3 regions of the Mesobacillus sp. genome follow, and region 3 is predicted to be linked to each of the others. Evidence: predicted binding sites of a transcription regulator. Region 3 holds the regulator's gene; each other region holds the start of a gene.
The links. Region 3 encodes Rex, which represses fermentation and respiration genes when NADH is low (regulators of the CRP and FNR family bind a similar motif). Its sites were predicted from a motif close to TTGTGAAATATTTCACAA; they were not measured.

Region 1 (10,292 bases), on a different contig from region 3:
CAGTCCTTTTAAATAAACGAATGTGAAAATGAAGATCCAGACTACGTCCAGGAAGTGCCAGTAAAGGCCAAAGATAAAGGTTTTACGAGCTGTTATTGGCGTTAATCCGCGCTTTAGGACTTGGATCATCAGCAAGATTGCCCAGCCGATACCGATTGTAACGTGCAAACCGTGAGTACCAAGAAGGACGAAGAAGCTGGAAAGAAACGCACTTGTCTGCATCGTTGCGCCTTCATGGACATAATGCATGAATTCACGAACTTCCATGAACAGGAATCCGCCGCCAAGCAGCAGTGTAAAAGTAATCCATGTGAGCATTCCCTTAATATTTCTGCGGCGCATCTCATGAATCGCGATGCCCATCGTGAAGCTGCTCGTTAACAATAGGAAAGTTTGGATCATTACATCTTTTACGATAAATATATCCTGTTGGGTAGGTCCCCCGGCATAACGTTCGCCGAGGACCCCATACACTCCGAACAGGGTGGCAAAGAGGACAATTTCCGCTCCAAGGAAGATCCAGAAACCGAGGATATTCATCCTGTTCTGTTCAGTCTGGTATTCAAGCGGCAATGCTGCATCGATTTTAGCTGACATGGTTCTTCACTCCTTTGCGAACATTTCTCCACTTGCGCTCAGTTTCAATAATTTCATCCTTGTGGACATGGAAGCCTTCATCATAATCAAATGAACGGAAAGCAAGGCCAGCAAAGATTCCAAGAGCCGCAATACCAGCTGCGATGGTCCATTCGAATACGAGCAGGAAGCCGGTAATGCCGAATACCGCACCCATATAGATCGGAATCCAAGTATTGCTTGGCAAGTGGATTTCCTCAATTTCATCTTCGCTTAATGGTTTGATTTCATTGTTCTTTTTCATATGCCAGAATGCATCAACACTCTTAACTTCCGGAAGGGAAGCGAAGTTGTAGTGCTGTACTGGTGTTGCAGTTGCCCAATCAAGTGTACGCGCATCCCAAGGATCGTTTACGATATTGCGGTCTGCGTTACGAGCGCTCCAGTAAATGTTATACACTAGAGCAGCAAAGCCAGCAGCAAGGATTACTGAACCTACTGCTGAAAGCATCATCAGTGGCCCAAAGCCAGTTTCCGCCGAATAGGTGTAAGCGCGGCGTACTGCACCATCGAGGCCAAGGAAGAACATCGGCATGAATGTTACGTTGAATCCGACTACGAACAGCCAGAAATGCCATTTACCGATTTTTTCGTTCAGCATATATCCAAACATCTTCGGCCACCAGAAATACAGGCCGGCAAAGATTGGGAACACAACCCCAGGAATCAATACATAGTGGAAGTGCGCCACAAGGAATAATGTGTTGTGATATTGATAGTCGGCAGCAGCCATAGCAAGCATGACTCCAGTTACCCCGCCAATGACAAAGTTCGGTACGAAAGCAAGTGACCAAAGCATTGCAGTCGTAAACTTGATGCGCCCTTTCCTCATCGTGAACAGCCAGTTGAATACCTTAACTCCAGTAGGGATGGCGATTGCCATTGTTGTAATGGAGAAGAAGGAGTTAACACCAGCGCTATTGCCCATCGTGAAGAAATGGTGGACCCAGACAAGCATACTAAGGACCGAAATCATTACGATGGAAACGACCATTGATTTATATCCATAAAGCGTCTTGCGTGCAAATGTTGAAATTATGTCCGACAGCATTCCAAATGCTGGAAGGACTACGATATATACTTCAGGGTGTCCCCATAGCCAGAACAGGTTCGCCCAGAGCATATCCATGCCTCCGCCAGAAATGGTGAAGAAATGGGTCCCAAACGTACGGTCAAAAGTCATCAAAGCAAGTGCTACCGTAAAAATAGGGAAGCTTGCAACGATTATGATGGATGTGATAAATGTTGTCCAAGTGAACATCGGCATTTTCATCAATGTCATGCCTTTTGTACGCATCCTTAACACTGTGACAACAAAGTTAATACCCGTCATCAATGTACCTGCACCGGCAATCTGCAGGCCAACTGCGTAAAAGTTATTTCCGATACCCGGGCTGAATTCTTTCCCGGCAAGAGGGAAGTATGAAGTCCAGCCTGCATCAGGTGAACCACCGATAATAAATGAAATATTGAATAGAGCCGCACCGCTGACAGTCAGCCAGAAGCTAAGAGCGTTCAGCTGCGGAAAGGCAACGTCACGAGCGCCAATTTGCAAAGGAACTGCAAAGTTCATTAGACCGATCAAAAGCGGCATCGCAACGAACAGGATCATAATGACACCGTGTGTTGTAAATACTTCGTTATAATGCTGTGCATTCAGAAATTCATTTTCAGGTACCGCAGTTTGGCCTTTCATCATCAAACCATCGATACCGCCACGGAAAAACATCACCACTCCAAGAATGATATACATGATCCCGATTTTTTTGTGATCGACAGTTGTCAGCCAGTCTCTCCATAGCCAGTTCCACTTTTTAAAATAAGTGAGAGCAGCAAAGATACCGACCATGGTCAGGGCAATTCCGATTTGCGAAGCAAAAATTAATGGATCACCTGTTACGAAAAATTCATCCCATTTAATGCCCACTGTGTTCACCCCCGTGTTCATCAGTTTCAGATTCTTTATGTTTCATATCTTCATGATTTTCATGATTAGTTGTTTCATTGTTGCCGTCTTTATTCTTGTAGTTATTCTCGTCTTCAAAGATTTTACCTGGCCAGCCATGTCCTCGATCATACATTTCTGGGTTCGTGTAGTTCTTTGAATGTGGATCTGAATGGTCAACCCATTCTAAGTGTGTGTTTGAGAATGTTTTACGTCCCAAGTGGGAAGGTTCAAGCATTTTTTCATACTCAGCCAACGTCATTTTTGGTGCAGTGTCCTTAACTTCTTTAACCCACTCATCAAATTCCTCCTGAGTTTGAGAAAGGACCTCGAATTCCATTCCTGCATAACCCTGTCCATTGAAGTTGGTATTGCGTCCAACATAAGATCCAGGATTATCTGCTACCAGGTAAAGCTGTGTTTCGGCATGGGCCATTGTATATTTTTGCCCGCCAAGCGCAGGTATCCAGAAGCTTTGCATTGTGCCGGCTGAAGTAAGCTTGAAGTCAACTGGCCGGTCTTCCGGTATATTTACGTAATTGACAGTTTCAATTCCTTGTTCAGGGTAACTGAAAATCCATTTCCAATCTGCTGATGTGACATTGATGACTAGAGGTTCTTTATCCTCATAACCCTTAGGTACTTCATCTATAGCATAAATCGTTTTTACCGTCGGAATAGTCAAAGCGACGATAATGAGGATCGGAATGACAGTCCAGATAATTTCCAATACAGTACTGCCATGTTCTTCAGGTGGTTCATAACCCATATTGTCTTTCCGCTCACGGTATTTCCAGACGATGAACGCGAAAAGCCCGAACACGACTACCGTTACTAAAAGCATTAAAGCAATCGAAAAATTGATCAATTCGAGAATTTGTCTTGCTATTGGTCCTTGTGGATTAAATACGACCATGTTATTCTCGCAGCCGCTTAGCAAAAGTACGGCCATGATCGAGGTGAGTGAAAACAAGAATAGTTTGGATTTCTTCATCACTGCAGCTCCTTTCAGATAAAAACCTTGTTCATTATATCACAAACTTTTGCTCATCTGTTCACAAAGTTGTCGAAACTGTTCCTGAATCCTCAGGTAAGTTGTGGCAAAAGGTGTGATAAAAATCACACAGGTCTGTTTGTAATGATTCTAACATAGAAGTTAGTTCACAAAATCGTGCAATTGTGAACAAAATATGAAAACAATAAATGGTATTGATGTGAAATAAATGTGAAGTCCCTTGACGCAAAAAAAAACAGGGCCCCCCAAGGACCCTGCATTTAATCACGAAACTTTAGTTACCACATAAGTCTCCAAAGCTGGATGGAATTCTTTTTCGTAATGACCCTCCAGACAAAATTTTGTGACAATCGTTTTTGACTCTGCACCCGACTTTGACTGTAAAGCCTTTTGGCATTTTGGACATTTATCATGGGCTAACAGCTTGAAAAGTTTCAAAACAAAAAACCTCCTCAAATTTTATTCATTAATCCTATGAGTTTACTATGAATTATACCTCGTTTACTTAAAAGTTCAATGGATATAATGCCCAATTAGTAACATCTCTACATAAAGGCAGATGGGTACGTAAGTGAGCTAAGAGGAAAACAAATTAAGTTGGCGTAATGTAGGAGTAAACCTGCAAGCTTAGGAGAGCAGGAGGCAGAATTGATAGAGATTAGGCATTAGAGAGGAAAACGATTACAATACACTCGACTAAAATGAGCTGAATAAGAAGAAGGATAAAATAAAAAACCCCGCTCCTAAAGAAGAGCGGGGAATGAAGCAAATAAGAAAACGGTAATCTGAGTATAACATAGACTCCAGAATCACAGAACATATTTATATCAATGTCCAAAAATTGCATTTAAAAATAACATATTGAGAGATGGAGTGGTAAACTGTTGGAAAGAATAATAGACATAGAGGTGCAAAAACATTGTCAGACGAGAATTTAAATGGAAAAATGATGATTATCACCGGCGCGAACAGCGGAATTGGATTCGAAGCAGCTAAAGCACTGTCTGCCAGGGGAGCGCATGTGATCCTGGCCGTACGCAATCTGGAAAAAGGCCAAATAGCCTTAAATTCATTAATAATGGAAAATACTTCAGCAAAAATTGATTTAATGGAGATTGACCTTGCAGACCTTAGCAGCATTCGCCGTTTTGCAGCTGAGTATAGTTCACGTTTTTACCAATTAGACATATTAATTAATAATGCCGGTGTAATGATTCCTCCTTATGGCAAGACGGCAGACGGCTTTGAACTGCAATTTGGAAGTAACCATTTAGGTCACTTTGCCTTGACCGGACTTTTGCTTCCTCTTTTGAAAAACACCCCGGATTCTCGTGTCATTACTTTAAGCAGCATTGCCCACCGGGGAGCTACTATAGACTTCGAAAATCTGGATGGTTCAAAAGGTTATAAACCGATGAAGTTTTATGGACAAACCAAGCTTGCGAATTTATTGTTCGCCAAGGAATTGGATCTGCGCCTTAAGGAGCATGGGATACAGACCATCAGCATTGCATGCCACCCCGGAATCTCGAATACAAATCTTTTTAAGCTGGGGAAATCCGCTACTCCTGGATATATGAAATGGATCATGAATCTTTTCTTCCAGCCTGCCGAAAAAGGTGCGCTGCCAACAATTTACGCTGCCACTAAAAAAAGCCTTAAAGGCGGCGAGTATATCGGACCGGATGGCAGAGGGAACAGGAAAGGGAATCCGGCAATTGAGATACCTGGAGCTTCTGTTTATAATGAGGACACGATGGCTAAACTTTGGGAGATATCCGAAGAGTTAACAGGGGTAATATATGAATTTTAAAAGATGAATTTAGTATTGATATGGACCTTTCCTAAACCTCAGTGTTTTCACTGGGGTTTTTTGATGTTTGACACATCTGGAATATATTTCTATTCTTAAAGTAAGACTTATCTTTAAGGGGTTAGCAGATGAAACCTAACTTTAACAAACAATTTTATAAAATTGGGGGATTTTTTTTACTTTATTTTTTACTGATGTCATCAATTATTTTTGGAATTATCTCAAGTAACGGCCCAAAAAAAGAGCTTGGTGAAAGTAAATCAAACATCCAGAAATTTGAAGAAACATTTACATCTGAATTAAGTGTTCACGAAAATAAGATAGAAAAAAGAAAGGCGACAAAAAGCGATCGCTGGATACCATCGGACCGATTTGTTATTATCGCGCTTACCCTGTCCTCCATCCTTGATATAGTCATCGTCCTTTATTGGGCACGTTATGAGAATAGAAAAAGGGAAGGACAAACCCAGCCAGCAGGACCCCGGCTAACTGATCGGAAATGGTTTTGGAATATCATAGCCATAGGCATTATCCAGCCAAAAAACAATAAGCTTGTCTTGAATTGGAGAAATCTGATCTTTGTTGTTATTGCTATGTATTTAATGAAAAAAGCTATAGTCGATCAACTTTAGGCAGGCAGCAGAGGACAAAAAAACAGACCCTCGAGGGGTCTGTTTTCTGTTTAACTATAAATTATAGTTTAACAACGTTAGCAGCTTGTGGTCCACGAGCTCCTTGCTCAACGTCGAAAGATACTTTTTGGCCTTCGTCTAATGACTTGAATCCTTCAGTCTGGATAGCTGAGAAGTGTACGAATACGTCTTCTCCACCTTCGCGCTCGATGAATCCGAAACCTTTTTCTGCGTTAAACCATTTTACTGTACCTTGTTCCATTTTTGTTGCCTCCTAGTGCTACATGCACGATATGTTACTATCCTTGCCCAAAGTGATCATTAAGACGAAATATCCAATCCTTTACACCGAACAAAAATAATTCTATTTCATAATAACAGGGATTTTCGAGAATAGCAAATGAAAACTATGTTTTTTGAAGATCTTTTACCAGCACATTATTTTCTAGAAGTGATATCTGACAACTCTGTGGTAATGGAAGTTTCTGTTCCTTTACCATCTATCATAAAGAACTCTTTCTTAACGAGGCCGAATTTTGGTGCCCAGTACTGCCGGGTGATGCTGCCGTCCTCAGCTTCTTGTTCTAGTATTACAGCATTTTTAATTGTACCTATTGGCAATTGTAAAATTTGGTCAACATCAATGATTTTCCACCCATTAATCATTTCCCCTGATTTCACTGGCTTAGTAAGGATAGGCACCTCTTTGAATTCGTCTTCCAATTCAGAAAGTGCAGGAATCTGCTCTTCATAATATTCAGGCAGCTGGTATACAAGGTAGATTCCTTCATCGGTCAGTTTGTAAATCTTCAGCATGCTGGTTCCGCCATTGCTGACTATAGTGGGGAGGTAATCACCCTGCATTTCAAAAATAATTTCTTTTTCTTGTGCAAATTCATTGCCTTTCCCATCGAAAAATTTAATTTGATTTTCATACGGGAAAAATTCACTTATTTCAATCTCCTGATGAGCACGGTTGGGGTCTGGGCTAACGGGTGTTGCAGGTTTACCTGGGGTTGCAGGAGAACCTTCATTGTTGGGAGGTGCAGGCGATACGGGTTTTTCATTTGGTGAATCAGATGGTTTCTCCTGGTTTGGTGGATTTGCTGTCTCATTGAACGAGCAACCGGCTAAACTAAATATTAATAATAAGGAAATAAAAGCTTTCAATACACTCACATCCTCAGTAACGTATTCATTCACTTATTTTGACGGTGTAGATGAGGGGGATGTTTCTTATTTTTTAAAAATGGGCTAGCCTTTCTTGTTGTTTGATTCAAAGGTCCCTTTTTAGAAACATTTCCAAATACAAGCTGTTTACGCAGAAGAGCCGTTGCTTTTTTATCCCGATTATTGTGTGGAGGTCCTAATAGCCTTTATTAGAGCCATGCCGGAAGAAAATTTAGGACTGGATGGCCTTAATAATCTTTATTAGAGTATATGCAGGAAGGAAATTTAGGACTGGATGGTCTTAATGACCTTTATTAGAGCCATCTGGGAAGGAAATTTAGGACTGGATGGTCTTAATAATCTTTATTAGAGCCATCCAGGAAGTAAATTTAGGACTGATAGGTCTTAATAATCTTTATTAGAGCCATCTAGGAAAAAAATTTAGGACTGGATGGTCTTAATAATCTTTATTAGAGCCATCTAGGAAGAAAATTTAAGACTGGATGGTCCTAATAGCCTTTATTAGAGCCATCTGGGAAGAAAATTTAGGACTGGAAGGTCTTAATGACCTTTATTAGAGCCAACCAGAAGATATTTGTAAGAACTGAAAGGTTCTTTTAAATTAATTAGAACCATCCACGTTGAAAATTCACTACTGAAAAGTCTCTTTTTGGGAATAGCGCGAAAAAGGGTGAAATATAGTTTAAATCTCTTCGAAAAGCAAATATCCTCAAAGGAACCAAAGCTCTGTTCAGGTATCCTAATTCATGGAAAATATATAACAGATGGAAGGGAGGACAAGCCAGCAGTCTAATAACACATAATGTAGTAAAAGGTGATTTGCTCTGGTCGATGGGTTTTGATGTTGGTGAAATTTTTAATTCTTTTGGTCTGGTAAAGCTGAAAGTTGTTTTTTAACGCTGTTGTGTGTAGTGGAGGGGGCGCAAACTCCTTTGGGATTTGGCGGACAGGTGAGACCCCGCAGGAGCTGAGCGACGAGCAGGCTCATTACCGCACGCTCCGAGGAATGCGAAGCGTCTGGAACGAAAATTAACAGCCTTGTTTAACAAAGCCAATTCTTTTGGAGAAGAAAAGACCCGCAGATTAAATCTGCAGGTTCGTATTATTTCTGTATCTGTTGTACATTCTTCATTATAAAGCCACTCTCAGGAAGGGTAGGCATCCTGACCAAACTAAAGGTTAAATCCTGTTCAGGTACATCATAACTGATATCATTTATAATGAAACGAAGGGTAGCTTTCATAATCTCTGTGGTTATCCCTTCACCTGGACACCTGTGACCTTTTGCGGGGTCGCCACCACCCTGGGGGATGAAGCTGAAAAGATTTCCTTCCCAATTCTTAAAACGCTCGGGTTTGAATTCATGAGGTTCTTCCCAAATGCGCGGATCATGATTTGTTCCGTATAAATCTAGCAGTACCAACATTCCTTCTTTAAATATTGCTCCTTGCCAGATAAACTCCTTCTTTACTCTAGCACCAAGGAATGGACCGAAAGGATAATATCTCCTCACTTCATTCACAAACATTTCCAAATAAATATCATCGCTTTGATTTTTCAATATTTGTTTAAGAGAAGGTTTTTGATGTAGAGCTAAAACGGAAAAAGTAATGAAAGTGGCTATTGCTACAATGGGCCTCAAGACATTTATTAGTTCGATTGCAGACATATGCGCCTCCAACCTGGTTCCATCAGGTTTATTATAAAAAGCCATTTCATACAGAGCTGAACCCTTCGTTGCTATGACATTCCCAGTACGTACCTTTTCAATAAGGTTAGTAATCCATTCTTCGGTTTTCGTTCTTGCTCTGCGCCCTTTCCAGTGTCTCGGACCAACCGCACCGAAAGCATCCACCATATTATAAAAATCATCTGCACGCTCGTTAACTTCTTTCTCGTCTAAAGGTACACCAGCCCAATAGCATGCTGATCGGCACAAAATAGCTTTTGCCTCATTAAATAAGACCACTTCATTTTGTCCTTTCCATTTAGAGGCCGCTGCCTGCCATTCCTCTCTTATTAGTGTTGCCAATCTTTGTTGATGAACGGGAGTCATTAATGACATAAAGAGGATTTTACGTTGGATATGTGAATCCCCATCCATGGTCTGAATTGCATTTTCACCAAAAAGAGTTTTTTAAATTCTTTTAGGAGCAGCACCTTTTCGCTCGAATATGTCATTGTCGTAAAATAATCTGGCTGCTTCCTCTCCTTTAATACAAATAACATTTTCACCCAACAATCTGGCTTGAAATAAATCTGTTTTATAACGATCCATTCTGTTCTGGATAAACAAGTAACCTTCTTGCATTAAAGCAATACTGTTATCAACGCTTTTATCATGTGGGATATTTTCATTCATGTTTTTTTGCTCCTTCGCTCAAAGTTCTTCTTTTATATACACTTTCTATTGCTGCATAAACACATCCGAATATTAAACATCAATGCTAAAAACATCGAATGACTTTTTTTCAGTTAACAAATAGTAAAGTAGAAGGAGGTAATGAAGATGAAGAAATGGAATGAAGAGAGTGCTCCAAATAATAATTTAGCAAACGAAACAATTGCTAACTCCACACTCGTGGAGGAGAAGGGAATTATGAGCCATCCATTTGCGGAAGAACTTTCCGATGGCGGTGAAAGGAACGAATCAATTGAACAGCAGCTAAATGAACATCAGCCAGGGATGTAAAGAAAGGGAGAAAACTATGAAAAAGGATAAAAGTTATCTTGATAAGAGGGGAGATTTCACTGCTCCTCCTTCAGGGACTGCGGAATATCCAAAAAAACCAGAACATCAGCCTATTTCTAGTAGTAATAAGGAAGATGGTAAACATTAAATGAATTTCGGCTGTCGCTATCTTTTCTTAGTGGCAGCTATTATGAATTTATTACCATTGTTCTTCATTAGCTAAAAGTGTTATTCTACTTTAGCTGCTCGGACAGCAATGAAATTTAGTAAGTAGGTCATACGGAATTTCCATAAATTGTTTGTTGTCTGAGGGAGAACATTGATGTTATTATAGGTGAACAGCAAGCGAATGACTTGCTTCGAAAACA
Region 2 (10,292 bases), on a different contig from region 3:
TTCATCACTTCGATGATCCTGCGCAGGAGCTTCTTTTTGCCGCGGAGCTTTTCGATAGGGACTAGCTTGCCGTCTTCAACATTCAAAAGAGGCTTGATGTTCAATAGTCCGCCTACAAAGGCAGAGGCTTTGGATACTCGGCCGCCTTTTGCAAGATGGTCGAGATCATCAACGGAAAATAGATGCTCCATATGCTGGCTGCGGAATTCGATATCCTTTAAAATTTCTTCCTTAGACAAATTTTCCTGTGCCATCCTCGCGGCTTCCTTCACAACCAGGCCTTGTCCGAGTGACGCACATTTAGTGTCTATAATTGACAGGCTGAAATCTGGAAATTCTTCTTTTACCTGTTCCGCAATCATCACAGCTGTCTGATATGTCCCGGATAATTGCGAAGAGAATGCTATGTATATTCCGTCTTGCTTATTCTTGGCTAATTCAGTAAATACCTCTTTAAAACCAGCAGGGGATGCCTGTGAGGTTTTAGGAAGATTTCCAGCGCGGATCGCATCATATACCTCTTTTGGCTGGATCGTTTTCAGGTCCTCGTATTCTGTGCCATCAATTTGAACCTTCAACGGAAATAAAATCACGCCATTTTCTTCGTAGAAGTCCAATGGCAAATCACATGCACTGTCAGCCATAATTTTTACTGACATACTACTTACACCTGCTTTCAACCTTATTATGTTAATAGTTTATCGGTAATATCGCAAAAAGACAATTAAATGTAGTGATTTTCGGCAAAATAGGGGTAGAGGAAGAATAGAAAATAGAAGGGGGATTTACATGGTCTGGTTAGAAACGAAGAAAATCATCATCGTGGTAATTGGTGCATTCCTGAATGCTCTTTCACTGAACTTTTTTTTGATACCTGCAAATGTTTATGCGAGCGGGTTTACCGGGATTGCCCAGCTGGTTTCAAGCATACTTGGCCAATATGCGCCATTTACTATATCAACAGGGATTTTATTATTGCTATTGAACATTCCCGTAACGATTCTTGGCTGGATGAAGGTAGGCAAATCGTTCACCTTGTATAGCTTTATATCTGTAGTACTTTCATCTTTTTTCCTTGAAATAATTCCTGTAAAAGAAGTTTCAAGTGATATTTTACTGAATGCGGTTTTTGGTGGTGTTATTGCAGCGCTTGGTGTCGGACTCACCTTGAAATGGGGGGCATCGACAGGCGGGATGGATATCATCGCAATGGTGCTATCAAGAATGAAGGACAGGCCGGTAGGTACATACTTTTTTACATTGAATGGCATCATTATACTGACAGCAGGATATATTTTCGGCTGGGAAAATGCCCTTTATACTCTTGTGGCACTATATGTATCAACACGGGTGATTGACGCGATCCATACACGCCATGAAAAGCTGACAGCCATGATCATTACCAAGAAATCGGATGAATTGAAGGTGGCTATCCATGATAAATTGGTGCGCGGCATCACACTCCTTCCGGCGAAGGGAGCTTTTTCCGGAGAGCCAAGGGATATGCTCATCATTGTCATTACCCGATATGAGCTATACGATCTTGAAAGAATTTTAAAGGATGTTGACCCTCAGGCATTTACAAATATCGTGGAGACAGCAGGTATTTTTGGATTCTTCCGAAAGGAATAGAAATAGAAAGGGGCTAACATATATGAAAAAAATAAGCTTGCTGATTATTTTAATGTTAATGGCTGTTGCACCCGCACTGGCGATTGGTGAGGATAAGCAGTCTGTATCATCACAGCCGGATTTCAGCTTTTATGTAAATCCCCTTGCTGGTCCGGAACAGGCCGAATTCGAGCTGTATCTCATCAATAATGAGAATTCACCGCTTACATTCGAATTTCCTACCTCACAGAAATATGAAATCATCGTCACTGATGCCAAGAAAAAGAAGGTTTATCAATTTTCAGAGGGAATGGCCTTTGCCCAGGTGTTTGAAAAAATCACCCTGAAGCCGCAGGAAAGCATAAAGTGGAGAGAAACATGGGACTATTCATCCCAAGGCATTCGAGTGGATGAGGGGGAATACACGGTCACCGCTGAATTAAAGGCCGTAAGTGTGAATGGCAAAGATGTGGTCGAAAAATCCAAGCTTAAGGATATAAAAACAACTTATATTCCTGGCGAAAACCCTGTTTTCAAAGCTGTTAAGTCTGAAGGAAGCACTGGTAATTACCATATTACCGGAAAAGCAAGACCGCAAAATGGGAAGTTCTATTATTCAGTCGAGGATGGCCATAATCAGCAAATCCCACAGACTGAGGTGAATCTTGGGGCCAAAGATCGGGAGTGGAAGCCTTTCTCTTTTGATATTTCCATCCCGGCAGGCAAGCTGCCTGAAAATGGCGCGCTGATGCTGAATTTGTATGAATTGGGTAATGATGGCTCGATTATCCATACCTATCCGGTGCTGCTTGAGAACTTTAATAGCCTCAAATAGAGGGAAGGCTGGCCATCATCCGATGAGCCAGCCTTCCTTTTACTTATTCTCAATTGAATTCAGCTCGTCCTGAAATGACCGAAGCTGCTCCTTCTCAGCAATAGTTGTATTGGCATATGCTGATGAAAGAGCATTTTTAGCTGTGCTGATGGCCGCTCCCTGTTCGCTAGGCTGTGCAGTTTTAGCTAATTGAACTGCTTTTCGAGCTTCCTGAAAAAGCCTGTTTCCCATTTAGATTCCTCCTAAAGAGGATTCTCTGACATTGGCCATTTTTTGAGCTTCAGCCTCGGCATACGTGGTGTGGTAAGGGATTCGTTGACTATGCTGGGATACAGAATCTGCACTTTGCTGAACAAAACGTTTGGATTTGTTGCTTTTACCCATCGTTTACCCCTCCATATACGAGCGAATTTTGAAACTGGCTTTTAAAGCCGCTTCGTTAGTAGTATGCCCTTTAGGCGAGGAATCAATCTTAAGCACACTAAAAGGCTTTTTTTGGTTTTCCTTTGAAAAAGCTGCTCACTAGCCAGTCAGTCAAAGGATTATTGCGAGGCAGAAGCACTAAGGCCACTAATTCACAGGATTAAAGCCATATGGTAGAAGTGAAGGCAAAAAATAACTATGAAATTATAATGACAGAATTAAAAAGAAAGAGAGGAATCTCCCTGTCCTGGATACACTATCACAATGCTTTTAAGTTAAGCAGATCATTCAGATAAACGCCGATTCCATCTTCTTCATTAGTCAGCGTGATGTCATTAGCGATATTTTTTACAACGTCAATGGCATTGCCCATAGCAATTCCCCGGCCTGCATATTCAAGCATATCTAAATCATTATCTTCATCGCCAAAAGCAATGATTCTTTCAGGCGGGATTTGGAAGTAATCAGATGCCCTCTTTAGACCGACGGCTTTATTCAGTCCGTATTTAACGATTTCTACGACATGGAATGGAGCCGCCCAGCTGCGATGATCGATGACTTCTGCGTGAACTTCGGACAGGTGGGCGCGGATTTTTTTGACATCATCTTCATCAGAATGGATCAGCATACTTGTCGGCGATGTCTTCAAATACCTTCTAAGGTCGCCTGTTGTGATCTTCGGATTGCCAAGATTGAAAATATCCATTAATTTTTCATCATGATAATGAACATAAACGTCGTCAATTACTTCGGCAATGATGTTGTGGTATTTAAAGTCATCCAAAGCTTCTACGATATCCTTGGCTACATCGATTGACAGAGGAGAATGGTGGACTCCCCATTTTGCATCAAGCGGATGGTGGACGAAAGCTCCGTTAAAGTTGACTATCGGTGTATCCAATTCAAGCTCATGATAGTACATTTCGCTGGAACGGAATGGCCTGCCAGTCGCGATCATGACAATATGTCCTTCATCCCGGGCTTTTTTAAGTACGCGTTTATTCTTTTCTGAAATTGTTTTATCATCTGTAAGCAATGTACCGTCTAAATCTAATGCGATTAAATGTTTTTCTGCCATAAATACTCCTTCTTTAATCTATTTTTTGCTTGTTTACATGATATGCATATGATTGGCTCTTTTTCCTCAAGAGTTCTACAATACATATATTGGATGTTTTTTGTAATTGTATCATAACTACTATGCTAACCATTTTACATATAAAGTGTAAAAAAATCATTATTAGAACATTTCAGTGCGGTAAATTCCGATTCGGGATTTTCCGCTAAGAGCTCCAGGAGGGTTAACGTTGATTGTTGTTGAGAAGAAACGCTTAAATCATATTCCCGTTCTCCATGTTGTAAAACAAAATCAATTTTCAGAAAGGATGCCTTTGGTCATCTTTTTGCATGGCTTTACAAGCACAAAGGAACGAAATATGCACCCTGCATATCTATTTGCAGAAAAAGGCTTCCGGGTCATAATGCCGGAAGCAAAATATCATGGAGAGCGAGCTGAAGGTCTATCCGAATCCCAGCTTGGTTTCCACTTCTGGGAGATTGTCCTCAATTCGATTGCTGAAACAGGAACAATCAGAGATATATTAGTTGGTGAAGGGCTTGCTGACCCAGATCGCATAGGTGTGGCCGGAACATCCATGGGTGCCATCACCACGCTTGGTGCACTTGCGAAATATGACTGGATCAAGGCCGCTGTCAGTTTAATGGGGGATCCTTCGTATGAACAGTTGGCATTATGGCAGCTGAATGAAATTGAAAAACGCAATGTGAAACTGGAGCTGTCCAAGGAGGAAATCACTTCTTTATTAAATGAGCTGAAACAATACGATCTGACTCTTCAGCCTGAAAAATTAAACAACCGGCCGGTGCTATTCTGGCATGGCAAACTTGATCAGGTTGTGCCTTACTCCGGTGCCTATCATTTTTACGAGCAAAACAGGTTAAAATATGAAGGTGCAGAGGATTTGTTCCATTTCATTACTGATGAGAAAGCAGGGCATGCGGTTTCGAATGCGGCAGTCATAGCTGCAGCAAACTGGTTCGAAAAACATGTCTGATGCCTTTCTGCTTTAAAAGGTTTGCAATCATTGTTATGATGAAATAAACAAGCAATACAAAGGAGTGACCACCAATGGATGAAGATTTGAAAGAAAGCATTATGGGTGCGCTTGAAATGGTCGTTGACCCTGAACTTGGCGTCGATATCGTTAATTTGGGTCTTGTATATGATGTGGACTTAAACGAAGAAGGTCTTGCAACTGTCACGATGACTTTGACTTCAATGGGTTGCCCTCTTGCAGGCACAATCGTAGACCAGGTAAAACTTGCACTATCCGACCTTCCCGAAGTAAAAGATACAGAAGTTAACATCGTCTTTAACCCGCCATGGTCAAAAGACATGATGTCCCGATATGCTAAAATCGCACTTGGCGTTAGAGATTAGGCTTAAATGAATTTATGGCAGAAGCAGCAGGGTGTCCCCCTGCTGCTTTTTTCACTGTTGATATCAGGGGCAGGAAAGCAGGGCCATAAGTGGAGGCTTCCAAAAGGACAGGCTGCCAAGGGTTGAAGGGGAAGCTGTCCGTATAGGCTATCAAAAGGACAGGTTGCAAGAAAGCGGAAAGGAAGCTGTCCTTAAGAGGCTTCTCCATTTGTCAGTCACAAAATTGTCATACAAATCATCAATTTTGCCGCTTTTTGTGTGAGGTAGTTCACTTAATCAAGTTGTAAATATCCTTATACTTCTTTTATAAGCAGTATTTAAGGAGGGGCCAATGATGTTTGCCAGAGATTTTAATAAGGACCCATTCATTGTGATTTGGGAATTGACAAGAGCCTGCCAATTAAAATGCCTGCACTGCCGTGCGGAAGCCCAATACAGACGTGACCCGCGTGAGCTTTCTTTTGAAGAAGGGAAAGCGCTGATTGACCAAATATACGAAATGAATAATCCGATGCTTGTTTTCACAGGCGGAGACCCGCTGATGAGGGAGGATGTATTCGATATAGCTTCTTATGCAGTAAAAAAAGGTGTTCGTGTTTCCATGACACCAAGTGCAACACCAAATGTCACGAAGGAAGCGATTGAAAAGGCGAAGGAGGTCGGCCTGTCGCGCTGGGCCTTCAGCCTTGATGGACCGACTGCTGAAATTCATGACCATTTCCGCGGAACAGCAGGCTCATTTGACCTTACAATCGAACGGATAAAGTATTTGCATGAACTTGAAATCCCGATCCAGATCAATACGGTCATTTCTCGATATAATATCGATTATTTAGAAGAAATGGCAAAAGTGATCGAAGAACTCGAATGTGTGCTGTGGAGCGTATTCTTCCTTGTTCCTACTGGACGTGGACAGGAAAAGGATATGATATCGCCTGTTGAGCATGAAAAGGTATTTACCTGGCTGTACGAGTTAAGCAAAAAAGTGAAATTTGATATTAAAACGACTGCTGCCCAGCACTACCGCAGGGTCGTCATCCAGCAGAAAATGCGGGAAGCAAAAGACCATTCCGAAGAAATCGATTACCTCACAGCTTTAACAAAGGAAGGCTTGACTGGGTCAATCGATGGTCTTGGAAGAGCGCCAAAAGGAGTAAACGATGGGAATGGATTTGTGTTTATTTCCCATATTGGGGACGTCTACCCGAGCGGCCTGCTTCCTGTTAAGGCAGGTAATGTCCGTGAGCAGCCGCTTGCTGAAATTTACAGAGAGTCACCTGTGTTCAAATCACTGAGGAATCCGGATGAATATAAAGGTAAATGCGGGGTATGTGAATTCAGGCATGTTTGCGGCGGATCAAGATCACGTGCATATGCCATGACTGGTGACTACCTAGAAAGTGAACCTTTCTGTGTCTATATTCCGAAAGCATTGAGAAAACAAAAGCAGAACTGACCAGCAGGAAAGAGAGTTGGCAGAACATGAAAAAACGAGTGAAGCAATGGCTTCACTCGTTTTTGATTTATTCACTTTGCTTAATCAATACTGCAGAATACTGCTGGACAATTTTCGCAGCCGATTTCCTGGCGCAAGAAATCTACATCATGAATAAGGATTTTCCCTTTTTTGATGGAAATCACATTTTCACGCTTCAGGTCATTCAAAATCCTGTTTGTGCTTTCCCTTGAAGTCCCGCAGAAGTTGGCCAGCTCCTGGTTGGTAAGGGGGAGGTCGATCAGGATACCGTTATCCTTTTGGATCCCATAGCTGTTGGTCATACGGATCAATGTTGAAAAAAGGGCGCCTTTCTTTCCGTTCAATACCAGGTCCCGGAACTTTGTCTGGGTTTTGCGGAAATGATCACTCATCCATTTCATGAATTCAAATGCCAGAGAGGGATTCTGGAAAATTTCTTTTTCAATGACATCTTTTCTGATGGCGGCAATCTTTGCATCTTCAAGGATCAAAGCGCTTAACAAATATTTTGGAGCATCTGTGAATAGTGTCAGCTCTCCGCAAATATCATTTTCTCCGCAGATCCTTAATGCGAGCTCACGGCCATCCTGGGTGACCTTGCTGATTTGGACCTTGCCTCCCAGAATCAAATAAAGCTCTTCAGCCTCCATCCCTTCCTGGAAGAGATAGGTTCCTTTCTTCGCCTGTATGGTCCGGTCGGCAAACTGAAGCAATTCCTTTATTTCAATAGAATGAGTCGCTTTATTTGTGTTTGGCATGATCTTCACCCTTTTCGTTTATTAAAAGCCTTTTTAACGGTCTTCTCACGTGACTTTTTGAGTTATTGTCAAAATAATAACATCGTCATAGTGTTAACTAAATATCAAAACGGGAATTGTCAAAATGTCGACACATTATCCAGCTATTCCGTTCACAATTCAGAAACAAATAGCACTCGTCTTTATTATAACGGTAAAATTAGCCGCTTAAATCGCGGGTTGGCGGACTTCTGTGACGGTTTATTGAACAACGAAACAGGTGTGAAGTTCGTCACATCTAAAAGCCTCTGAATTTTTTACGATTTACCCATAGAAAGCTTCTATGTCCGTTTTTAGCCAAAAAGGAATTTGCATAAATTAAAAGGGGAGAAAATCATGAAGACACAAAAAATTCAGCTGCCGCTGCAAACGCTCAGCCTTATCGCAGGTTTTATGGTGTGGGTCATCCTGTCATCCTTAATGCCATTCATTAAAGAGGATATTCAGATGTCGGCAAACCAGATCGCAATGGCAACAGCGGTTCCAGTAGTATTAGGATCAATATTAAGGATTCCAATCGGATATTGGACCAATAAATATGGTGCGAGGAAATTATTCTTCATCAGTTTCATTTTACTGCTTTTGCCTGTATTTTATATAAGCATGGCTAATAGCTACACAGATTTATTGATTGGCGGTTTGTTCGTCGGTATTGGAGGAGCGGTTTTCTCGGTTGGAGTAACTTCTCTTCCAAAGTATTATCCAAAGGAACGTCATGGATTTGTTAATGGTATCTATGGAGTAGGTAACCTTGGAACTGCGATTTCCACTTTCTCTGCACCGGTAATTGCATCCCAGCTCGGCTGGCAGTCCACTGTGAAATTGTATTTGATCCTGCTGCTCGCATTCGCGTTAATGAACTTCATTCTTGGCGATAAGAAGGAGCCAAAGGTTGTAACACCTTTAGGAGAACAGATTAAGAGTGTCTATAAAAACCAGAAACTATGGGCGCTGAGCTTATTCTACTTCCTGACTTTTGGTTCATTTGTTGCATTTACAATTTATCTGCCAAACTTCCTTGTGTCACATTTTGATCTTGAAAAAGTAGATGCTGGTTTAAGGACTGCCGGATTCATCGCACTTGCTACCTTTTTCAGGCCGATCGGCGGCTGGCTTGGTGATAAGTTCAATTCCTTCATCATCCTGATGTTTGTTTTCGGAGGGATGACAGTTGCAGGAATCCTGCTTTCATTCATGCCATCTCTGACTCTTTATACAATTGGCTGTCTGGCAGTCGCCATCTGTGCTGGTATCGGCAACGGTACGGTTTTCAAGCTGGTTCCGCTTTATTTTTCAAAACAGGCTGGTATTGTCAACGGGATCGTCTCTGCCATGGGTGGTCTAGGGGGCTTCTTCCCGCCGCTGATGCTGGCATTCCTGTTCAACCTGACTGGCCACTACGCAATTGGTTTCATGGCTCTTTCCCAGGTTGCGCTAGCCAGCCTGATCATTGTGTTCTGGATGTATTATCAGGATAAATTAAGCCTTGCTAAAAACATCATTGACCATACAGTAGAAGGCATCATGATTACCGATGTCAGAGGGAATATCGAGCAGGTGAATCCAGCCTTCACGACAGTAACTGGATACTCCCCTGAAGAAATCATCGGGAAAAATCCGCGTGTCCTTCGTTCCGGCAAACACGGGGAAGATTTTTATAAGGAAATGTGGAATGCCATTAAGCTGAATGGTTTCTGGCAGGGAGAGATTTGGAATAAGAAAAAGAATGGCAAGATTTATCCTGAATGGCTGACCATCAGTCCTGTGAAAAATGAAGCAGGTGAAATAAAGAACTTTGTCGGCATGTTCAGCGAGTTGACTGGAAAAAGTAAATAAACTATACAATGACTGCATCAAGTTCTGATGCAGTTTTTATGTTTTCACTCTATAATTGCTTAAACGCCTGTTGATTGAAGAGAAAGGCGCGAAGCACCACAGAACTGGAGAAGTTTTCATAGCAATAAATTGACAACATGATGACATTTAAGGGAAAAAACACTATCCACGCAGTTTTTATGTTGTAATATAGATATAAGGGTAAATCTACTATTTAAATAGAGGACAATTGATGTTAATGTGAGAATATTAACAGTAAAGGGACGAGGCTGCTGTTACAATCAATATCATCACCTCTCATTGGAGTTGACATATATGACGAAAAACATAATTAAAGACCAATTAAATAGACCGCTTCGCGATTTGCGTATTTCTGTTATAGACCGATGCAACTTCCGCTGCCAGTACTGTATGCCTGCAGAAAAATTTGGCCCGGATTTTGCCTTTTTGCCGAAAAGCGAACTATTGACCTATGAGGAGATTGAAAGGCTTGCAATCTTGTTCATTGAGCTGGGTGTCGAAAAAATCAGGCTTACTGGCGGTGAACCATTGCTTCGTAAGGACTTGCCGCTGCTTGTGAAAAAACTGAACAGCATTGCGGGATTAAAAGATATTGCCTTGACTACCAATGGAGTACTGCTTCCAAAATATGCAGAGCAGCTGAAGGATGCCGGGTTGAAGAGGGTGAATGTCAGCCTGGACAGCTTGAAGGATGAGCTTTTCGGTGAAATCAATGGACGCAATGTTGGCGTTGGCCCAGTTATGGAAGGAATCAATGCTGCAAAAAAAGCTGGCCTTGGGGTTAAGATCAACACCGTTATTAAAAAAGGGCTTAATGATTCTGAAATCCTG
Region 3 (9,824 bases):
TTGATGACTGCAACACCGCCAGCTAGTTTAGCAAGGCGCTCTTGTAATTTTTCACGGTCAAATTCAGAAGTTGTTTCTTCCATTTGAACGCGGATCTGGTTAACACGGCCAGCGATTTGTGCGCTGTCTCCAGCACCTTCAACGATGGTGGTGTTTTCTTTTGTAACAACAACTTTAGAAGCGCGTCCTAAAGATGTGATTGTTGCAGATTTAAGGTCACGGCCTAACTCTTCAGTGATCACTTCACCGCCAGTTAATGCAGCGATATCTTCAAGCATAGCTTTGCGGCGGTCGCCGAAGCCAGGAGCTTTTACTGCAACTGCATTGAATGTTCCGCGAAGCTTGTTAACTACTAGAGTAGCAAGTGCTTCACCTTCAACATCTTCAGCAATCATCAATAATGGCTTGCCTTGCTGTACAACCTGCTCAAGTACAGGAAGGATTTCCTGGATGCTTGCGATTTTCTTGTCAGTGATCAGGATATATGGATTTTCAAGAACTGCTTCCATCTTGTCAGAATCAGTTACCATGTAAGGAGATGCATATCCGCGGTCGAACTGCATACCTTCAACAACGTCCAATTCTGTTGTGAAGCCTTTAGATTCTTCAATTGTGATAACGCCGTCGTTGCCAACGCGCTCCATTGCTTCAGCAATCAATTGGCCAACTTCTTCGTCAGCAGCAGAGATTGAAGCTACCTGTGCGATAGAAGCTTTGCCTTCGATTGGCTTTGAAATTGCTTTTAATTCTTCAACAGCGGTAACAACAGCCTTTTCAATACCTTTGCGGATGCCCATTGGGTTAGCACCAGCAGTTACGTTCTTAAGGCCTTCACGGATCATCGCTTGAGCAAGAACGGTTGCAGTAGTAGTTCCGTCACCAGCAACATCGTTTGTCTTGCTTGCTACTTCAGCAACAAGCTTAGCACCCATGTTTTCAAATGCATCTTCAAGCTCGATTTCCTTAGCAATTGTTACACCATCGTTTGTAATCAGTGGTGAACCGAATTTCTTCTCAAGAACCACGTTGCGTCCTTTTGGTCCAAGAGTAACTTTTACAGCATTTGCAAGAGCGTCAACTCCGCGAAGCATTGAACGGCGTGCTTCTTCACTGAACTTAATGTCTTTTGCCATCGTAAAAAAACCTCCTCAAATTTTTGGTTTTATAACGTACTGTCGTTAACAGTTATTATTCTACAACTGCTAAAATGTCGTTTTCGCGTAGGATCAGGTATTCAGTTCCCTGGTACTTCACTTCTGTACCTGCGTATTTTGAGAAGATAATGCGGTTGCCAACTTCAACTTCAAGTGCTACGCGCTCCCCATTTTCAAGGACACGGCCTGTGCCCACAGCTACAACTTTACCTTCTTGAGGTTTTTCTTTCGCTGTGTCGGGTAAAACGATACCGCTTGCAGTTTTTTCTTCAGACTCAACAAGCTCGATAATAATGCGATCACCTAATGGCTTGATCAAGTGAAACAACCTCCTCAAATTATATGTAGATTATTTTATTAGCACTCTCCTCGATAGAGTGCTAACACAATTTATATAATAATGAATCTCCATTTTTTTTGCAAGCATGAAGTCCAATTTTTTTTATAAAATTTATTAATCCCCAGCTGCCGGGATTACCGCGACAAAATCAGCTATTTCCCGATTTATTTCGATTTTGCAGCAAGGCTTTTAGGGGATCGGACATCCCTAAAAAAGTCCACCTTAAAGAGTATGCATCGGCCTCATGATCTTTAACCGTTTTTTTAAGCCAGGCACCTGCAATTTGAACTTTCAGGGTCTCTGCTAGTAAAATGGAGAGATAGTGTAACAACGGAACCTTTATAGAATTGAATCGTATATAAACTTATGAACTTGCCCTAAAGGAGATTAGCATATTGAAAAAGGAATATTGGTACATCATCATCATTTATATTGCCATGCAGCTTTCAAGCCTTGTTGGCCTCCCGATTGTAGCATTCGTAGGAGCTGCAATGGGCAAAAGCCTGAAAGAGATGGAAACACTCTCGATTCCTTACTGGCTTGTGATCAGTTTCAGTCTAACTCTGGTCATCGTGCTGCTTATTTTACGAAAAGAAAAGAGGATGGAGGATGATTTACGCGGAATGGCTTCGCCAGCAAGTTCGGCAGCCTGGGCGATAGCCGGTGTGTTCCTGGCATTGATGGCCCAGTCCATCGCGGCAAGCATTGAACAGATGCTCGGTATTGAAATGGGCTCGGAGAACACCCAGGATATCATCAACCTGATTGAAAGCTTCCCCGTCGTCATCCTTGTGAGCTCAATCATCGGTCCGATATTGGAGGAAATCGTCTTCCGGAAAATCATCTTCGGCAGCCTTCATAAAAAAATGAACTTCTTTTTTGCGGCATTGATCAGTTCGGTTATTTTTGCGCTTGCTCATATGGAGCCTGAGCATGTCATCCTGTATTCCGCGATGGGCTTTACCTTTGCCTTCCTATATGTAAAAACAAAACGAATCATCGTACCGATCATTGCCCATGTTACAATGAATACATTCGTTGTCCTGCTTCAGTCCGTATTCAGAGAAGACATTGAGAGAATGATAAGAGAAGCAGAAAAAATCCAAAGCTTTATTGGGGGACTTTAATTAATGAGACAATCTCCTTTATTTTCAGGCATTGTCTACATCTTGTTAGGCAGCTTGTTCACCTACTTCGCCATCCAGAATGTCAATGAAACTGGCTGGGGATTTTTCACATACCTGCTCGTCCTGCTCGCTACCTTCGACTTCGGGTCTGGCATCAGGATGATCCTGTTCCATTTCAAACTGAAACAAATCCAAAAAAAATAGCCTCTTCGATTGAAGAGGCATAGACTGCAGTTATCGTACAAATGAATTTCATTATTCTAAAGCAACACTCATGTCTGTCCTTCAAACCAAAAAAGGGTCCGGAATTCCGGGCCCTTTTGTCTATAAATTAAACCCTTCCACTCGAAGAGGCTATCTCTTTTACAATTCTTCTGCTTCTGTTTCGACATCAGTCGGATAATGTTTAAGGAAATAAATTAATGATTGCAGTTCTACCGCCAGGTCAATATGGTGGATCCTGATGGATGAAGGTACATTCAGTCTTGCAGGCGTGAAGTTCAAAATCCCTTTGACATTTGCCTGGACTAATCGATCGGTAATCGGCTGGGCAACAGCTGACGGAACAGTCAGGATCGCAACCTGCACGCCTTCCTCGACCACCTTTTTATCAAGGTCATCCATATGGTAGACCGGCACTTCGCCAATCTTCGTGCCAACCTTATCCGGGTCAACATCAAAGGCAATTTCAATCTTCGTATTATTGTTCTTGGAAAAATTGTAATTCAAAAAGGCTGTACCGAGATTACCTACCCCGATCAGCGCCACTTTCGTGAGCTCATCCTGATCAAGTGTCTTCCGGAAAAAGGTAAGCAGATAATTCACATTATATCCATACCCTTTTTTGCCAAGCGCACCAAAGTAGGAAAAATCCCTTCTGATTGTGGCAGAATCAACCTTTACCGCTTCACTTAGCTCAGCTGATGAAACCCGCTGCTTCCCAGATGAATGCAGGTTCAGCAGGAAACGGTAGTACAGCGGCAAACGTTTTGCCGTTGCCTGCGGAATTTTCATAGGCTCGTTCGTCATACTCCATCCTCCACCCTGTTCTAGATTTAAATCAACTTATCTTCTCTCTTAAAATCACCGTTCTTCCCGCCGGTTTTTTCGACGAGGTATGTCTTGCCGATCACCATTCCTTTATCCACGGCCTTGCACATATCATAAACAGTCAGCGCACATGCTGAAGCTGCTGTTAACGCTTCCATTTCTACACCGGTGTTCCCTTTTGTTTTTACAGATGCAGTGATATTTAAAATATAGTCACTTTCATTTTGCTCCCAATCGAACGAAAGGTCAATCCCTGTTAATGGAAGCGGATGGCACATCGGAATGATTTCCGACGTTTTTTTTGCTGCCATGATGCCGGCAACCTGGGCAACAGCCAGTACATCGCCCTTTTTCATTTTATTTTCAGTAATTCTTACATATATATCTTCATTAACAATGATGCTCGAATGGGCAACCGCTGTACGAACCGTTTCAGGTTTGTCGCTGACATCAACCATTTTCGCCCTGCCTTCTTCATTAAAATGAGTAAACTCTGCCATGTTCAAGCTCCTTTCAAACAAAATAATACACTATTTTCACAAAGTTGTGTGTGAACTTTGTTGCCAACTTCACAAATTCCTTGCCAAACCTTCATTTGAAGGGGGCGCATATATTGCCGAGCCTATTTGAATGGGGTACACTATCTCTAAGGCAATAGAGGTGAAAAAAATGATATTATTACAAGTTAATCAGCTTTCAAAATATTTTGCTGCTGATCTTATTTTATCGAATATAAAGTTTGAAATACAGACAAATGACCGTGTTGCCCTTGTTGGCCGCAATGGGGCTGGAAAATCGACCCTCCTCAAAATCATCGCTGGACATGAAAGCCATGATGGCGGTGAAATCATCCGTCCAAAGGGTACAAGCATCGGTTATCTCGCACAAAATACTGGGCTGGAGTCCGAGAAAAGCATCTGGGACGAAATGCTTGGCGTCTTTTCCCATCTTCACAGCATGGAAAAGGACCTTCGCCGGCTAGAGGAAAAAATGTCGGATCCTGACATCCTGTCAAACCAGACAGAATACGACAGAGTTCTAAAAGAATATGATATTCTGCAGGTCCAGTTTAAGGAAAAAGGCGGATACCAGTATGAAGCGGACATCCGTTCAGTTTTGCATGGCCTGAACTTTCATTCCTTTGATTATTCCACAAAAATATCCACTTTAAGCGGGGGCCAAAAAACAAGACTTGCATTAGCCAAGCTCCTGTTGACCCGCCCGGATATTTTAATCCTGGACGAACCGACGAACCACCTGGATATTGACACTCTTTCGTCGCTGGAGCAGTATCTGCAAGGCTACCCTGGCGCAATCCTGATTGTGTCCCACGACCGTTATTTCCTGGATAAGGTCGTCAATCAGGTCTATGAAATCTCCCGCCACCAGCTGACGAAATTCCCGGGCAACTATAGTTCTTATCTGGACCAGAAGGCTGAGAACTACGAACGGGACCTGAAGCTTTACGAAAAGCAGCAGGATGAGATCGCCAAGCTGCAGGATTTCATCCAGCGCAACCTGGCTCGCGCATCCACTACTAAACGAGCGCAAAGCCGGCGTAAACAGCTGGATAAAATGGAGCGCATGGACAGGCCAATGGGTGACGAAAAATCGGCTTCCTTCAGCTTTCAGATTGATCGGCAGAGCGGAAACGATGTATTGAAGGCTGACTCACTAGCCGTAGGATACAACCAGGAGATGGTGTCCGAGAATATCACCTTCCATCTAAACCGCGGCGATAGTACTGCCCTCGTCGGACCGAACGGAGTCGGCAAGTCCACATTGTTGAAAACGATTGTGGAAAAACTGCCATCACTTGCAGGGAGTATCCACTATGGGTCCAATGTGTCGATTGGCTACTATGATCAGGAGCAAGCTGAGCTAAGCTCCAATAAAAAGGTACTGAATGAGCTCTGGGATGAATATCCGCTAAAATCGGAAAAAGAAATCCGCACAGTACTCGGAAACTTCCTTTTTTCCGGAGATGATGTACTGAAAATCGTTTCTACTTTAAGCGGCGGCGAAAAGGCCCGTCTTGCGCTTGCAAAAATGATGCTGCAGAAATCCAACTTCCTGATCCTGGATGAGCCTACGAACCATTTGGACCTGGACAGCAAGGAAGTTCTTGAAAACGCCTTGATCGATTATCCAGGCACAATCCTATTCGTGTCCCACGACCGTTATTTTATCAACAGGATAGCCACAAAGGTCATTGAGCTTGATCGTAATGGCGCGACCGAATATCTTGGTGATTATGATTATTATCTTGAAAAGAAGCTTGAACAGGAAGAACTCAAGGCTTTAGAAGCCCAGGCTGCAAAAAATGCCGGCAGTTCTTCTGTGGATAATTCAAAACAGGATAAAAATACTTATCAACAGGATAAAGAAGCAAAGAAACTCGAACGCCAGCGCAAACGCCGCATGGAAGAGGTCGAAGCAACCATCGAAAAGCTGGAAACAGAAGTTGCCGAATACGAGGAACTTCTATGCGATCCTGAAGTTTTCCAGGATCATGAAAAAGCAGCAGAAATTAATAACAAAATTGAAGCTGCTAAAGAGAAGCTTGAACAACTGATGGAAGAATGGGCAGAGCTTGCTTAATAATTATATTCAGTTATCCACAAAAAACCGGACATTGATTGTCCGGTTTTCTTTTATGTTTTTCACTATTAACAGCTCAGCTGTCGATAATGTGGAAAGAATAGTTTTGTGGTGGCTATATTATATATTATTTCTTTATCCACTGCGATATATGGTGAAGTTCATCTCAAATACTTCCATATTGTTACCGAAATTCACTACATTCCCTATCCCCATATTTCTTCTCCAGCAGCCAAAACCACAAAAAAAGTCCCAGATAAGATCCGGGACTTTTTATTCACAAAGTTATTCACATTTAAAATCCTTATTTATGGCTTATCCAGAGACTTTTCCACATTATCCACAGAATAAGCGTCTTTTATCCACATTGTACACAAAATTCTCTCATTTCAGCTCACATATCCACAGCAATATCAGAAAATTTATTTTTTACTTGCGACTTTCGTTGTGGATAGTTATTTCCAAACCAGGATTGCCATTCAAGGTCAAATCAGCACGCTCGCCTTTTGCATAAAGCACACTTCCTGCCGCGGCAATCATTGCTGCATTGTCAGTACATAATGATAACGGCGGGATTACAATCTCGATGTCCATACCTGCAAAGGATTTGGATAGTGCTTCCCTCAGTCCTTTATTTGCTGCCACACCGCCAGCCAAAAGCACTTGCTTAACATCATATTGCTTCACAGCTCGAAGCGTTTTCGTCACCAGGACATCAATCACGCTCTCCTGGAAACTCGCAGCAAGCTCAGCCGGAACAATTTCCTCACCACGCTGCTGTGCGTTGTGGACAACATTGATGACCGCTGATTTTAACCCGCTGAAACTGAAATCATAGGATCCTTCCTCCAGCCATGCTCTCGGCAGGTCAATCGTTGCCTTCCCTTCCTGCGCCAGCCTATCGATATGCGGCCCTCCAGGGTAAGGCAGATTAAGCGTCCTCGCAACCTTGTCATACGCTTCTCCTGCAGCATCATCCCGAGTCTCGCCAATAACCTCGAAATGGCCATGCTCCTTCATATACACCAATTCCGTATGCCCACCTGAAACAACCAAAGAAAGTAATGGGAATTCCATCTCTTCCACTAAGCGGTTCGCATAAATATGCCCAGCGATATGGTGGACACCAACAAGCGGGATATCGTTAGCAAATGCAAGAGCTTTGGCAGCATTCACGCCGATGAGCAGTGCCCCTACCAATCCAGGCCCTTCAGTAACCGCAATGGCATCTAAATCCTTTAATTCTATTTCCGCCTGTCTTAAAGCCTCTTCAAGCACAATTGTAATCTGTTCGACATGATGGCGTGATGCAATCTCCGGGACGACACCGCCAAAACGTTTGTGGCTCTCGATTTGAGAAGCTACAACATTCGCAAGAATCTCGCGCCCATTCTTAACAATCGCAACGGCTGTCTCATCACAGCTCGTTTCAATCCCCATGATTAATTGGTCTTTTGTTGTCATGATAAATTCACCCACATTACTAAAGCGTCTTCCATATTGTCAGTATAATATTGTTTCCTTAAAGCACCATCTTCAAATCCAAACTTTCGGTAAAGATTCTGCGCCCGTTCATTGCTCACCCTGACCTCCAGAGTCATTCTTAAAGCTCCCAAATCCCGTGCCAGCTCCATCACCTTGCCCATTAACGCCTCTCCAAGCTTCATCCCCCTGTAATCAGGCAGAATCGCTATATTTGTGATATGGGCTTCATCAACAATGATCCATACACCGCAATAGCCTACTACCTTGTAATCCACTTCAAGAACGAGGTAGTTGGCGAATTGATTTTTTGTCAATTCGTTAAAGAACGCTTCACGGCTCCAGGGCAACGTAAAGGAATTAACCTCTACCTCCATCACATCATCCAGATCATCAATCGTCATCTTACGGAAAGTTATTGTATTATTCATTGTAATTCCCACTTATTTAGTATTCTCTTGAGCCTTCAGCCAGTTGGCCTCTGCCTCGGCAAGCCTGATGTAATTCGGAACGAATGCATGCAAGTCCACATTTTCTTTATCCCTGCCCAATAAAGCCAATTCGGCAGGGCGTGGATTCTGCTCCGTAATAGCAGCAAAAACAGCCTGTTCACCAAGAGCTTCCTTAATAACTGTTTCGTGCAGCTTCAAATCATTGCTTGTAAATAGAACTTTTTCATCCAGTTCCTTCAGCACTTGTACCCAATCTGCAGACATGACAAGCTGATCCTCTTTCACTGCCTGAATACCCTGGTGATCAAACTTATACAGTCCAGTATATATCTGGCCTCTCCTTGCATCAAAAAACGGAGAAACATAGCCATCGAAATAACGCCCTGCAGAAGCTGCTGCAACTTCAAGACTTGATACACCCGATAAAGGAATATTAAGCGTCCACGCCAATGTTTTTGCGATGGTAACCCCAATTCTTACACCAGTATAGGAACCAGGCCCTTCGGCCACGACGATCTTTGATAGATCCTTTGGCGCAATGCCGCACTCATTCATTATGGTTTGAATGGCAGGCATAACTCGCACGGAATGATTCTTTTTAATATTGGAAATATACTCGCCCAGTACTGTATCCCCATCCAGGAGTCCAATCCCAAGAACATAATTGGACGTATCAATCGATAATACTTTCATTTAAAAAATCTCCTTACACAGTTCTTCATACCGTTCACCTTTTGGCTCTGCTACAATTCTTCTGCCTCCATCATCTTCGAGAAAAAGCTGGAGCAGCAGGAGCTCATCAGGCAGCTGGGCCGCAATCAAATGAGCCCATTCCACTACTGTTACGCCATTGCCCTCAAAGTACTCCTCAAAGCCAAGGTCTTCAAACGCATCCTCTACTCTGTATACATCCATATGATAGAGAGGTAGCCTTCCTTGATATTCTTTTATAATGGTAAACGTCGGACTGTTCACATTCCGGGTAATCCCCAGCCCTTCTGCAAGCCCCTTTGTAAACGTCGTCTTGCCTGCGCCTAAATCACCTTCAAGAGCTATAACATCTCCTGATTGAAGCAGCTCTCCCAGCCTCCTGGCAAAATCTTTCGTTTGCTCCGGCTGCTCCGATTTAAATTGATAAGTAGCCATATCATCACCCTTGTTGATTTCCATTTATATAATTATTGCCAGTAAACTCTAATAATAAAAAATCCTTAGGATGCCTCCTAAGGATGACGATTCTATATGTAGTGTACACGATTTAAGCAGTACGGGCAAAAAAAGCCGCCCATTTCCTTCAGATAACAACAAAAAGGCGCATGCGCTTCGCTCAGCTCATCGAGACGCTGGAGCTGTATTTAGAAAAATCATATAGTTATCTAAATCAAAATCATTATATAATTTCTTATACAATAAAAAAAACGAAACACTGTTTCGTTTAGGAATCTAGCAATCTAGTAAAATGGCGGTCCCGACCGGGATCGAACCGGCGATCTCCTGCGTGACAGGCAGGCATGTTAACCGCTACACCACGGGACCAATATGTAAAAGTAAGATGGATTATTGCGGGGGCAGGATTTGAACCTGCGACCTTCGGGTTATGAGCCCGACGAGCTACCGG

Region 1: the regulator Rex is predicted to act here: its motif matches at 3,603-3,620, upstream of qoxA (cytochrome aa3 quinol oxidase subunit II).
Region 2: the regulator Rex is predicted to act here: its motif matches at 7,825-7,842, upstream of AC3EBE_RS21645 (nitrate/nitrite transporter).

Annotation. Positions count from the first base shown of each region.
Region 1 covers NZ_JBYNSB010000020.1:243,050-253,341, forward strand. The annotation lists gene qoxC (cytochrome aa3 quinol oxidase subunit III) at 1-597, opposite strand, end outside; gene qoxB (cytochrome aa3 quinol oxidase subunit I) at 587-2,563, opposite strand; gene qoxA (cytochrome aa3 quinol oxidase subunit II) at 2,553-3,575, opposite strand; gene AC3EBE_RS08005 (oxidoreductase) at 4,516-5,409, shown strand; gene AC3EBE_RS08010 (hypothetical protein) at 5,538-6,041, shown strand; gene AC3EBE_RS08015 (cold-shock protein) at 6,103-6,303, opposite strand; gene AC3EBE_RS08020 (hypothetical protein) at 6,480-7,211, opposite strand; partial or broken gene cypC (CYP152 family fatty-acid peroxygenase CypC) at 8,335-9,594, opposite strand; gene AC3EBE_RS08030 (hypothetical protein) at 9,742-9,924, shown strand; gene AC3EBE_RS08035 (hypothetical protein) at 9,941-10,072, shown strand.
Region 2 covers NZ_JBYNSB010000060.1:50,822-61,113, forward strand. The annotation lists gene AC3EBE_RS21595 (DegV family protein) at 1-659, opposite strand, end outside; gene AC3EBE_RS21600 (YitT family protein) at 790-1,632, shown strand; gene AC3EBE_RS21605 (BsuPI-related putative proteinase inhibitor) at 1,655-2,446, shown strand; gene AC3EBE_RS21610 (DUF3813 domain-containing protein) at 2,486-2,677, opposite strand; gene AC3EBE_RS21615 (hypothetical protein) at 2,678-2,830, opposite strand; gene AC3EBE_RS21620 (Cof-type HAD-IIB family hydrolase) at 3,129-3,947, opposite strand; gene AC3EBE_RS21625 (prolyl oligopeptidase family serine peptidase) at 4,177-4,944, shown strand; gene AC3EBE_RS21630 (metal-sulfur cluster assembly factor) at 5,019-5,330, shown strand; gene AC3EBE_RS21635 (TIGR04053 family radical SAM/SPASM domain-containing protein) at 5,665-6,786, shown strand; gene AC3EBE_RS21640 (Crp/Fnr family transcriptional regulator) at 6,867-7,565, opposite strand; gene AC3EBE_RS21645 (nitrate/nitrite transporter) at 7,941-9,440, shown strand; gene moaA (GTP 3',8-cyclase MoaA) at 9,756-10,292, shown strand, end outside.
Region 3 covers NZ_JBYNSB010000028.1:510-10,333, reverse strand. The annotation lists gene groL (chaperonin GroEL) at 1-1,133, opposite strand, end outside; gene groES (co-chaperone GroES) at 1,189-1,473, opposite strand; gene AC3EBE_RS10935 (CPBP family intramembrane glutamic endopeptidase) at 1,890-2,621, shown strand; gene AC3EBE_RS10930 (YdiK family protein) at 2,625-2,825, shown strand; gene AC3EBE_RS10925 (redox-sensing transcriptional repressor Rex) at 2,985-3,650, opposite strand; gene moaC (cyclic pyranopterin monophosphate synthase MoaC) at 3,677-4,171, opposite strand; gene AC3EBE_RS10915 (ABC-F family ATP-binding cassette domain-containing protein) at 4,341-6,272, shown strand; gene tsaD (tRNA (adenosine(37)-N6)-threonylcarbamoyltransferase complex transferase subunit TsaD) at 6,702-7,736, opposite strand; gene rimI (ribosomal protein S18-alanine N-acetyltransferase) at 7,733-8,185, opposite strand; gene tsaB (tRNA (adenosine(37)-N6)-threonylcarbamoyltransferase complex dimerization subunit type 1 TsaB) at 8,198-8,899, opposite strand; gene tsaE (tRNA (adenosine(37)-N6)-threonylcarbamoyltransferase complex ATPase subunit type 1 TsaE) at 8,900-9,352, opposite strand; tRNA gene AC3EBE_RS10890 (tRNA-Asp) at 9,667-9,742, opposite strand; tRNA gene AC3EBE_RS10885 (tRNA-Met) at 9,767-9,824, opposite strand, start outside.